Regions from separate parts of the Maribacter sp. 6B07 genome, predicted to be linked through region 2. Evidence: riboswitches for the same ligand, from Rfam matches in the RefSeq annotation. Region 2 holds a riboswitch; the other holds the start of a gene.

The links. A riboswitch is a leader RNA that binds a small molecule or an ion and turns the genes downstream of it on or off. The one in region 2 is predicted to bind S-adenosylmethionine.
Region 1: another riboswitch for S-adenosylmethionine. It lies ahead of CSC80_RS15045 (Na+/H+ antiporter NhaC family protein); the one in region 2 lies ahead of CSC80_RS18785 (homocysteine S-methyltransferase family protein).

Annotation. Positions count from the first base shown of each region.
Region 1 covers NZ_PDUT01000004.1:217,033-223,494, forward strand. Annotated here, with positions in the region: gene CSC80_RS15025 (leishmanolysin-related zinc metalloendopeptidase) at 1-12, shown strand, start outside; gene CSC80_RS15030 (DEAD/DEAH box helicase) at 213-1,529, shown strand; partial or broken gene CSC80_RS19715 (Xaa-Pro peptidase family protein) at 1,578-2,894, shown strand; gene CSC80_RS15045 (Na+/H+ antiporter NhaC family protein) at 2,962-4,257, opposite strand; SAM-I-IV-variant riboswitch at 4,309-4,405, opposite strand; gene CSC80_RS15050 (arylsulfotransferase family protein) at 4,698-5,963, shown strand; gene CSC80_RS19520 (hypothetical protein) at 6,203-6,462, shown strand, end outside.
Region 2 covers NZ_PDUT01000005.1:85,685-92,146, reverse strand. Annotated here, with positions in the region: gene metH (methionine synthase) at 1-1,149, opposite strand, end outside; gene CSC80_RS18790 (four helix bundle protein) at 1,146-1,493, opposite strand; gene CSC80_RS18785 (homocysteine S-methyltransferase family protein) at 1,544-2,548, opposite strand; SAM riboswitch class I at 2,628-2,737, opposite strand; gene CSC80_RS18780 (NAD(P)/FAD-dependent oxidoreductase) at 2,897-3,958, opposite strand; gene cobA (uroporphyrinogen-III C-methyltransferase) at 4,071-4,874, opposite strand; gene CSC80_RS18770 (HEPN domain-containing protein) at 4,878-6,462, opposite strand, start outside.

The sequences.
Region 1 (6,462 bases), on a different contig from region 2:
GTTAAAAAATAACACACACCCTCTTACAAGGATATCATAACCCTTAAACCGTTTAAATTATTAAGCTTGCACCATTGGAGAAATGGTGCAAGCTTTTTATTTTCCCGCACATCTACATATACCCTGTGGTTATTCTACATTTTATATACAACCTTTAGGCGTAAGTAGTCTTAGCTACTAAAAGTGTACCTATCTTTGTTTAAAATCATTTTATGCCAAGCCAATTTTCAGATTTAGGAATATCTAAGGATTTACAAAAAAGTCTAGATGAATTACAGATAACCGAACCCACCACTATTCAGAAGAAATGCATTCCTATAATTTTGGAGAAAAAGGATGACCTTGTTGCCTTAGCAAAAACCGGAACTGGAAAAACCGCTGCCTTTGGTCTACCATTATTGCAAATGATAAACAGCAAAAGTACAGCTGTACAAGCTATTATTTTAGCACCAACAAGAGAATTGGCACAGCAAATTCATGCCAACTTAATATCGTATACCTCAAATAATACTGATGTTTCCATTGCTGCTTTATGTGGTGGTATTCCCATTAAACCTCAAATAGAGGTACTTAAAACTCCTACCCAAATTATTGTCGCTACACCTGGTAGATTAGTTGATTTAGTAAAACGCGAAGCTTTAGATATTACTAAACTAAAGTATTTGGTTTTAGATGAGGCCGATGAAATGGTAACTGCATTAAAAGACGATTTAGACACCATTATTGCTGGCATACCTAAAGCTAGACGTACTTTTCTATTCACTGCAACCATGTCCGGTGCTATTAAACAAATGGTGCAAAATTATATGTCCAAACATGTGGTGCATATTGAAGCTGATATGTCTACCCTTGGTCATATAGGCATTGATCATAAATATGTAGTTGTGGAGCCCATTGAAAAACTAGATGTATTAACACATTTTTTGAATTCAAAAGAGGGACAAAGCGGAATCATATTTTGTAAGACCAAGGCCGCCGTAAACAAACTGGCAAAAAAATTGGCTATAAATAAATTTTCTTCGGGAGCGTTGCACGGTAGTCTATCTCAACCCATTAGAGATCGCATTATGGGGCAATTTAGAGAGGGATACATTAAAATTCTTGTGGCAACCGATTTAGCTGCCAGAGGTATAGATGTTAAAGAATTGGGTTACGTAGTAAATTATCATTTGCCAGACACCTACGATGCCTATGTGCATAGAAGTGGACGTACGGCCAGAGCAGGGGCAAAGGGACTTTCTTTGACCATTTTACAAAAAGAAGAGGTTGCAGAGGTTTTCGATTTTGAGAAAGAATTAGGTATTTCTTTTTCTAAATATCAAAAAGCGGACGCCAAAAGTATTGAAGAGAACAACACTTTATTATGGGCCAAGAAAATATTTAAAACAAAACCGAACCGAGAAATTTCAGATGAACTTAGAACGAAAGTTAAAACGGTATTTCATCATTTAACTAAAGATGAACTCGTTGAGAAAATTTTGGCACATTACCTAACTGAGAACAGCACTTCTGATAACCAATCTAAGTAAAAGTAGAAAATGAAAGTAATTTTAACATGTTTAGTATCAATTTTAGCTATGGTGGTTGTAATTGGTCAAACACCGGAGCAATTTTATTTTGAATGGACTGATTTACCTTTTACAAAGGAAGAATTAAACACTAGACGAGAAAACCTGATGACTGAATTAGCCCAATTAAATAAAAAGGGGCTAGTATTAATTCCCGCGAAAGACGGATTTTCATTTGGTGAAACATTTAGGCAAACTGATGATTTTTATTACTTTACCGGTTTAGAATTGCCAAATGCCATTTTAGTTTTTAACTTGAATAATCAAAAAGTTACTATCTATACACCTGAACAGGATATCAGGTTTGAAAACAGTTCTAGAAAAAATGATTTTCCCGGAAGACCTCTATTATATGACAATAGTATCATAAACAGAACAGGTATCCCACTCGCTTCCATAGAAGATTTTACCAATCTGTTGAATTTAGAAAACTCCAATAAATCTAAAATACTAATCAATAACGGTAGACCTGGCGAAGTAAAATTTGCACCCAATGACTACATTGCTACCTATTCTCCTGTTCAAGTTCTTTTAGAGGCAATCAAAAAGAAACATACAGATTTAAGTTTTGAAAATATCTACGAAGCAATTGCCAAAGTACGTATGATAAAATCTGAAAATGAAGTAGAAATCTTAAAACAGGCGGCAAATATAACAGTTAAAGGCATTAAAGAGGCGGCAAAAGCGATAAAACCAGGTATAGACGAACGTTATTTAGAAGGCGTTTTAGAAGGCGATTTCAAGAAAAATGGTTCACAAAGGCTAGCCTTTGGGTCCATCATAAAATCCGGACCAAATTCTCATTGGCCCTGGAGAATTTTAGCAACACATTATAATCGAAGAAACCGTATTATGCAAAATGGGGATCTTGTTATTTTTGATGTGGGGTGCGAATATGAACAATACGTAAGTGATATAGGAAGAACATTTCCGGTTTCTGGCAAATAAACAAAAGAGCAAAAAGAGATTCTGATGATGGAAACCAAAATTGCTGATGAAATTATTGAGTTTTTAAAACCAGGAATAACCTTTAAGGATGTGCAGAAATTCACCAATACCATTATTCCTGAACACTCAAAAAAATATATGCAAGTAGGTTTATTTTTTGGTCACCATTTAGGCCTATCAACAGGCGATCCAAACTTATCTAATGCTCCTTTAAAACCAGGCATGGTATTTACTGTAGAGCCGTGGTATTATAACCATGATAACAATATTTCAGTATTTACAGAAGATATGATATTAATCACGGAAGATGGTTGTGAAGTGTTAAGTTCGGACTTACCTAGAACACCTGAAGATTTAGAGAATTTGATGAAAAGTTAATCACTACATTTTATTATACCTTATTTAAATGCTATTGAGAATGTTTTTTAATATTCCTGTAGGCTGTTTACTTTTTAGATTTTAATCCTACAAACATAACAGTAGACACCAATAATAACAAAAGGTACCAAGTATTACTTACAAGGTCCAAATAAGTTATGCTACCCTTTGCAAAGCTCAAAATCATAAGGACTTGGGCTCCATAAGGCAATAACCCTTGAGTTATACAAGCAAAGACATCTAAGATAGATGCAGTCTGTTTGTTCTCTAAAGCATACTCATCATTAATAGATTTAGCAATGGGTCCAGATATAATTATGGAGACCGTATTGTTCGCAATAGCCATATTAATAGTTGATACCAATGTTGCAATGCCAAACTGTGCAGACTTCTTACTTTTTACAAAAGTTTTAATTTTTAGTAGTATAAACGCTATACCGCCATTGTACGTCACCAAAGCGGCCAAACCACCCGTTAATAATGATAAAAGAAATATCTCCGTCATATTGGTAAAGCCTGTATATGATATTCTTGTAAATTCCAACACCGTGAAATCACCATAAAAGACACCTAAGATTCCAGCCGAAATTGCGCCCAATACAAGCGTCACAAAAACGTTCACACCTATGACTGAAAGTATAATTACAATTAAATAAGGCAAAATTTTAAGAATGGAATAATGATACTCTTCCATTTCCATTCCTACGGTATTCATGGTTAGACCTTCATACATTAAAATAGCCATACTAATAATGGCAGCAGGTACGGCTATTTTGATATTCGCCTTGAATTTATCACTCATTTTTACATTCAGTGATTGTGTAGCGGCAATGGTGGTATCTGAAATTACCGAAAGATTATCACCGAACATGGAACCTCCCAACAAGGCACCGCATAAAATACCTAGCGAAAAATTACCGGTATCCGCAAAACCAATTACAATTGGAGCCAGCGCAACTATAGCGCCTACAGAGGTACCCGTAGAAATAGACAAAAATGCGGCAATTACAAACACACCTACATATATATAGTGTCCGCTGATAACATCCAGACCTAAATGAACAATAGCATCTACACTGCCCATAGCTTTGGTTGTCGCTGCAAATGCTCCTGCCAATAGGTATATAAGACACATGGTCAAAATTTTATCATTACCGCACCCTTCTAAAAGAATGGCAATTTTCTCCTTCATAGATTGCTTAAACATGAGAAATGCTACCAGTATACCAGCAATTACGGCAATAGGAGCGGGTAGGGCATAAAAATCATTTTGAAAAATGCCTACGCCTAGAAATATTGCAATGAATATTAAAAATGGAATAAGTGCCTTTGCATTGGCTGTTACAGCTTTTACTTGAGTCATATATGGTTATTTGTAGAATCACGTTTAGAGCTATAGCAAATACTAGAGGAAGGATTTAACGTTTTTTCCAAGGTATTGGCTTATCGCTTTTAGCACCTTGCTCGTTATTGCAGGTTGCTATCTCTATTTGAGATTCTTGATAATTTAAGGGCGCAAAATTAATAAACCATCAGTACATAAAATCAAAAATTATACTAATTATATCTTAATTTAAACCGTTTTGAACAATTGCAGAAAATGCCATTTTAAGATGACAAAAGGCTAAAAAATTTCACTTACACAATAGGGCCTTTTACTGAATTATACGCTCCATTCGCTGAGAAGCTTCATTTTCATTTAAACTTCGAACTACATTTAAAATCTAAACGGAGACTGGTATCTATACCTACTTAGATGCTTAAACCGTATAACAACCCTAAAAATTAAAATCGATGAGAAAAATGAATCTTAACTTAGGAACAACTGCATTATTCGTATGCCTGCTTTTCTTAACCTCTTGCAGTAATGATTCCGATGATGTTTCAATCACCGAAGAAGAAACAACAGATGATACTAGCGGCACCAATGAAGCAAGTAGTACTGTGGACAGTGACTCCTATATTTTAGCCGTTGCACCGGACAATGGGGTATATTTAATTGATCATGATGGCAATACCTTATTTGATTGGGATTTCAATGGTGACCAATTGGGTAATGATGCCATGCTTCAATCTGATGGTAGTTTGGTATCTACGATAAAAGCTGATAATCCACAGATAACCTTTGGTGGTTATGGTGGCGGATTTAGAAAAATAAACGCAGACCAATCCATTGAATGGGAAGTGGACTATTCTACTAGTACCTACATCTCACATCATGATGTTAATTATTTATCTAATGGAAATATCATATTTCCCGTATGGGAAGAAGTAAGTGCTGCAGATGCTGCAGAGATGGGATTTTCGGGTAATTTTAATATTTATCCTGAAGCTATTATTGAAATGAATCCATTAACCCAAGAAATAGTTTGGGAGTGGCATGCTACAGACCATATTGTTCAAGATTACGATGAAAGCAAATTAAACTTTGGTGTCGTTGCCGATGTCCCCAACCTTATTGACATCAATTATAATAATGATCAAACTGATGGTGACATTATGCATGTAAACGGTATAACCCTAGATGAAACGAACGACCTTTTATACATGACCGTTAACTTCTATAGCGAGGTTTGGGTTATTGATCATAGCACCTCAACAGAAGAGGCTGCCACCAATACCGGCGGAAACTATAATTTAGGTGGTGACCTGGTTTACCGTTTTGGAAACCCCCTTACTTATGACAATGTTGGTGAAGTGACCATGAACAGGGTACATTATCCTAATCTTTTTGATGATAATAAGATGTTGGTATTTGTAAATAATAAGTATGACAACCAATCTGCAGTAGCAGAATACCAATTGAGTCCGCCTTATGAACTGGTAGCCGGTCAAGATAATGAGCCTGAATTAATATGGGAATTCACAGATACCGATTTATATAGTAATGGTTTAGGCAGTGGGGTTAGAATGAGTAATGGCAACACCCTTATCTGCGAAGGCACAGGTGCTATTTGGGAAGTTAATAGCGACGGAGATGTGCTGTGGAGATTTACAAATTACAATAGACCGTGGCGTGCGTATGCATTTACAAAAGACGACGATGCAATAACCGCATTAGGTCTATAATTAAAGATAGTTTTTTTGATTGATTGATTGATGACGAAGGGCTCCAATAGCAATATTGGAGCTTTTCTATTTTTTAAATTCATCTACATGATGAAATATAAGCAACTAGCATTGTTCAAATATGTAACCGGTAAAGGTTCAGGCATTCGCTTTAAATCTTATGGCATACACTTAAAATTCCTCTTAAGTCTTTGTTTTATCAATAGGTTTACCATTCCAAAATTACTAAGATCAAAAAAATGAAAATATATACTACGCTATTATTGTTATTTGGTTGGGCAATTGGCCAAGCTCAAAATACAGAGGATAACATTACTTATCAAAGCATTATAGACGCAGAACATATTATGGTCCAATTAAGTACAGTAGACCAAGCTACTATGATGTCTATGTTGCACCAGGGCTTTTACGTGTATTTTGATGTTAAAGGAAAAAAGAAGAAAAATGTTTCTATTCAATATCCAATCAATATTACTCCGCCAGAACGTCCAGAACGAAA
Region 2 (6,462 bases):
ACCGAATAAATCGCCCACCACGTTCATACCCGTCATTAAGTTGCCCTCAATAACTTCAATTGGCTTATCGGCAGCTACTCTAGCCTCTTCTACATCTTCAACAATATATTGATCAATACCTTTTACCAAGGCACGTGTAATTCTATCCTGTAAAGGTTCTTCTCTCCAAGAAAGATCTATTTTACTTTCCTTGGTTTTACCAACTACAGATTCGGCAAAATCTAGCAAGCGCTCCGTTGCATCATCTCTTCTATTTAGAATAACATCTTCTACATACTCCAATAAGTCTTTAGGAATATCATCATACACCTCTAGCATACTCGGATTTACAATACCCATGTTCATACCTGCTTTTATTGCGTGGTACAAGAAGACCGAGTGCATAGCCTCACGCACCGGGTTATTGCCCCTAAATGAAAACGAAACATTACTAACTCCACCACTTACACTGGCATGTGGCAAGTTTTCACGGACCCATCTTGTAGCTTCAATAAAATCGACAGCATTTAATTTATGCTCATCCATTCCCGTTGCTACCGGAAAAATATTTAAATCGAAAATGATATCCTCTGGTGCAAAATTTACCTTGTTCACCAAAACATCATACGAACGTTTTGCTATTTCAATTCTACGTTCATAATTATCTGCCTGACCTACCTCATCAAAAGCCATAACAATTACCGCGGCACCATATCTTTTTATGAGTTTGGCGTGGTGTATAAATTGCTCTTCGCCCTCTTTTAAGCTAATGGAGTTTACCACACATTTACCTTGAACAACTTGCAGACCAGCTTCAATGATCTCCCATTTAGAACTGTCAATCATAATTGGCACACGAGAAATATCTGGCTCCGATATAACAAGGTTTAAAAATTTCACCATGGCCTGTTTACCATCGATCAATCCGTCATCCATGTTAATATCAATAACCTGGGCACCATTTTCAACCTGCTCCCTAGCCACTGCCAATGCCTCTTCAAACTTTTCCTCTTTTACTAAACGAAGAAACTTTTTTGAACCCGCAACGTTTGTTCGCTCACCAACGTTTATGAAGTTGGTCTCCGGGGTAACAATTAGGGGTTCTAGGCCGCTAAGCTTTAGAAAACGTTGTTCGTTATTCGTTGTTCGTTGTTCGTTCTCTTTACTCATAACTTCTTGTGATAATTTATGAATCCGTTCAACAACTTTTTCACTCTTTCTATTTCTTTCAAAACGATATCTGTATCTGAAATATAATTTAAATCTCCTGCTAAAATCAACTGGGTTTCCAACTCGAATAAGGAGCCTCTAGCAATATGTAAAAAATGAATTGTTTCTTTATTGGATTGTCTTCCACAACCTTCAGCAATATTTGAAGGAACAGATATAACACATCTTCTAACCTGTGAGGTTAAAGAAAATTGCTCATCTTGTGGAAAGGACTTCGTCAAAACATATACTGTTTTCACCAACATCCTAGCCTGCACCCAAATATCTAATTCTTTATAATCCATATCATATTTAAAAAACCACGATAAACCATTAACGAGCAACGAAAAACGATTTATTTACCGACAACTGTCAACTTTCTAGGTTCATACTTGGCCACCACCTCAGCAATCGCAGTAATATGTTCCGGAGTGGTTCCGCAACAACCGCCAACTATATTTACCAATCCTTTTTCCGCGTATTCCTTGATCTGTTCCGCCATTTGCTCAGGAGTTTCATCGTACTCTCCAAATGCATTTGGCAAACCGGCATTGGGGTGCGCTGAGACCGCATGTTCACTTTTGGTAGACAACACCTCTAAATGAGGTACCAACTGGTTTGCACCTAAAGCACAATTAAACCCAACCGATAAAATAGGAATGTGGGATATGGATATTAAAAATGCCTCGGCCGTTTGACCCGATAACGTTCTACCGGATGCATCGGTAATAGTACCACTAACCATTATGGGAACATCTATATTTCGTTCTTCTTTAACTTCTTCTATGGCAAATAATGCCGCCTTGGCATTGAGCGTGTCAAAAATGGTTTCAACCAATAAAATATCCGACCCACCATCTAATAAAGCTTCTACCTGTTGTTTATATGCTATACGTAGCTCATCAAAAGAAATAGCCCTATAACCTGGATCATTTACATCTGGTGACATACTTGCCGTTTTATTGGTGGGTCCAATACTACCGGCTACAAAACGAGGTTTATTTGGTTCTTTTGCAGTAAATTCATCTGCTACCATTTTGGCAATACGCGCAGATTCATAGTTAAGCTCATACACCAAATCTTCCATAAAATAATCTGCCATAGCAATTGTAGTTCCGGAAAAGGTATTGGTTTCTACAATATCTGCCCCAGCATTAAAATATTGACGGTGAACATCTGCTATAGCATCGGGTTGCGTTAACGACAACAAATCATTGTTACCTTGCAACGGATGTTCCCAATCCTTAAAGCGTTCTCCCCTAAAATCTTCTTCAGTAAACTTATAACGTTGAAGCATGGTACCCATGGCACCATCCAGTATTAAAATACGCTCTTTTAAAATTTCTTTTATATCCTTCATTTTATGCTTAACAAATTATTTGTTCGCTTTAAAATATATGATATCAAGTAAGGAAAGGAAGGTAATTATGTTCTTTCTTTAGTTATCTGTCCTTTTGAATTAGGATAGAATGTAGCACCTTCTTTTCCATTACGGAAAGGGTTGCCAAGGTTTCACAGGGTCTAGTCCCTCCGCCTTTCTTGATAACAATACAATTTAATTAGGAACGAATTGCAAAGTAACGGCACTACTCGCTCTTTACCAAGACTTCAATGGTTTTTTTAGCCAACGAAATTCTTAAAAAATGTCACAAAAAAAGCCCCCGCACGTCTAAAGCATCCGGAGGCCGTACTACTCAAATAATATAATTTATGCGATACTCTGTACTACTTCTTTCTTTGCTTCTTTCTTAGAACCATCAAAACCTTCAACACCACCAACGGTTGTATATTTCATTACAAAGCGCTTACCTGGATTGATCTGCTGGTATGCATATTGGCACATAACAGCTGCTTCATGGAAACCTGAAAGTATCAATTTCAACTTACCTTCATAAGTATTTACATCACCAATGGCATATACTCCCGGTATATTGGTCTGGTAATCTTTTGCGTTATTTACCTTAATGGCATTTTTCTGAATTTCCAAGCCCCAATCACCTATAGGACCTAATTTAGGAGACAGACCGAATAAAGGAATAAAATTATCCACTTCTAAATAAGTATCTTCTTTTTCCTTGTCCGTGTGCTTAATAACCACTGCCTTAAGTTCATTTTCACCGTGTAGCTCTTTTACCTCAGCTTTGGTAATCAACTTGATTTTACCCAATTTCGCCAGTTCAGATGCTTTCTCAACGGAATCCAATGCCCCTCTAAATTCATCCCTTCTGTGTACCAAGGTTACTTCTGCCGCTACATCGGTCAAAAATATAGCCCAGTCCAAGGCAGAATCACCTCCACCGGCAATAACCACTTTTTTATCGCGATATACTTCTGGATCTTTGATCATATAGGAAACACCTGTATCTTCAAAGTTTACAATATTAGAAATAGGTGGTTTTCTTGGCTCAAAAGAACCCAGACCACCTGCAATTACCACTACAGGTGCATTGTGCTTTGTTCCTTTATTGGTAGTTACCACAAAAGAACCATCTTCTAACTTATCTAGCGTTTCCGCTCTTTCTCCCAAGGTAAATCCTGGTTCAAAAGGCTTTATCTGTTCCATAAGGTTATCTACCAAAGTACCTGCCAAAATTTCTGGAAATGCAGGAATATCATAGATAGGCTTTTTAGGATATATCTCTGAACACTGACCACCTGGTTGTGGCAATGCATCTATTAAATGCGTTTTTAACTTTAATAATCCTGCTTCAAATACCGTGAACAATCCGGTAGGTCCCGCTCCTATAATGAGCATATCTGTTTTAATCATAATTCTCTTTTTAGTAAAAAGTAATTCTACAAAGTTGACATCATTCTATACAACTACTTTTTAGCTTCTTTTAATTTCACTTATTCTATATACTTATCCTTTACTAAATATGCTATGCTTTATTTACTTCAACAAAACTGACATTTTCTTCAGCAAACTTATGAGTTGCCTCCGCTAACGCTTCACGATGTCTAACTACTTCTCCTATGATAATGATAGCAGGATTAGAAAGATTTTCTTTCTCCACCACATCAACTATGGTATCTATAGTCGCAACTCCTATTTTTTCATTCTTTCGCGTTCCGTTCTGAATTATAGCTATAGGTAATTCCGATTTACCTTCAGACTTAAATAATTCCACTATCTGAGGGAGTTTTGACATCCCCATCAATATGACTACCGTAGCACTACTCTTTGCAGCTAAGGCAACATCTGTTGATAATTTATGCTCTTTTGTGGTTCCTGTAACTACCCAAAAACTTTCTGAAGAACCTCTTTTTGTCACTGGAATGTTTTGATATGCAGGCACACTTAAACTTGACGATATACCTGGCACCATGGCTACTTGCAAACCATGCGAGGCAGCATATTCCATTTCTTCCGAACCACGACCGAATACAAAAGGATCCCCTCCTTTTAACCGCACCACATGTCCGTTAGATTTTGCCCTACTTACAATAAGCTCATTAATTTGCTCTTGTTGATATGCATAGCATCCTTTGCGTTTACCTACAAAAATCAATTCCGCATTCTTGGCATAATCCAGCAACTCCTCATTTACCAAAGCATCGTACAAAACCACATCGGCATTTTCCAGCGTTCTGATCGCTTTTAACGTAATCAGCTCCACATCACCTGGTCCTGCACCAACAACGGTTAACTTAGGTTTCTTTATATGTTGTAAATGATTTGCCATTATCTATGCTTCTGCCAATTCTTGCTGTCTGAACTTTTCAACAGTTTCCAAAAATTCTTTCGCATCCTTTATGTAAGATTGTGCAAATTCTTTTGTTGGTTCGTTCTGATTTAATTGAAGTACCAATTTTTCAAATCCACCAGCCACGGCAATTCTGCCATCGGCAACAAATTTCTCATCAAAATCCTTAATGATACTTACGTGGGTATTCACTTTCGTATTTTCTGCGGTCAACATCGCTTTAGCAGAGTTTACCATAGAAGAATATGCGTGATAGATACTGGCAGACCATTTTTCCGCATCGAACATTTCTTGTGCATTCTGAATTTTCTCTTCACTTTCAAAAAGTAATGTTGCGATCAAGTCGATAACAACACCGGCACACTCACCTACACCGATAGCTTTTTCATAACGCTCGGTATTACCCCAATCTATAAAGTCTTCTGGCGTTAAATCATCTATTGATGATAATGGCGTAAGAAAATCATAGAAATACATTTGTCCTTTTTCGGCATAATAATCCGGGAACGATAGATCTCCACCATTGGCATCAAAATCATTTAAGATCAAACGCAATGCTTCCGGACCTCTTTTACTTGGCACTTTCACCACTTTGTCCGCAAAACGACCGTTACCATTACCATCATTGCTACCGCCCAACAATACCTGAAGCGCAGGAGCTACCAATTTATCCTTTGTACGAACGGACATGCCCTGAAAACCAATATTTGCCATATTGTGCTGCCCACAGGCATTCATACAACCACTGATTTTTATGACAACATCATCGTTATTTATATAATCTGGGTATTCTGTTTTTATCACTCTTTCCAGTTCCTCTGCAATTCCCGTGCTACTTGCAATTCCCAGATTACAGGTATCCGTACCTGGGCAAGCAGTGATATCAAGGGCCTTATTATAACCAGCCTCAACAAAACCTAACTTTTCCAATTCAGTATAAAAGAACGCTATGTTCTCTTCTTTTACGAAAGGAATCAAAATATTTTGACGTAAGGACAATCTTAACTCACCTGCTGCATATTTCTGCACCAAGTTTGCCAATAAACGTGCTTTATCCGTATAGAAATCACCTAATAACACTTTAATACCCAAAGCAACATAACCTGGTTGTTTTTGTGGTATTACGTTGGTAGATTTCCACTGTTCAAAAGCTTTTACATCATTAACTTCTACTGCCGGAACCTCTAAGTCCGACACCTTTACTTTAGGATATGCCTCTGGGTCTATTGGAAAAGTATCAAAAGGTACAGCCGTTTTCTCTGCCGCCAAAAGCTCCTTAAATCCGTCAAGACCTAAATCTTTCAACAAGAACTTCATTCTAGCTTTAGCTCTACTTTTACGCTCACCGTAACGGTCAAAAACACGAACTACGGTTTCCATTAAAGGAATTATCTGATCCGCAGGCAAAAAGCTATACAACTCATCCGCATGTCGTGGTTGGGAACCCAATCCGCCACCAAGCATTACTTTAAAACCTATTTCACCATTTTGTATTTTGGCTATAAAGCCCAAATCATGCATATAGGACAAACCGGTATCTGCATCACTTGCGGAAAAAGAAACTTTG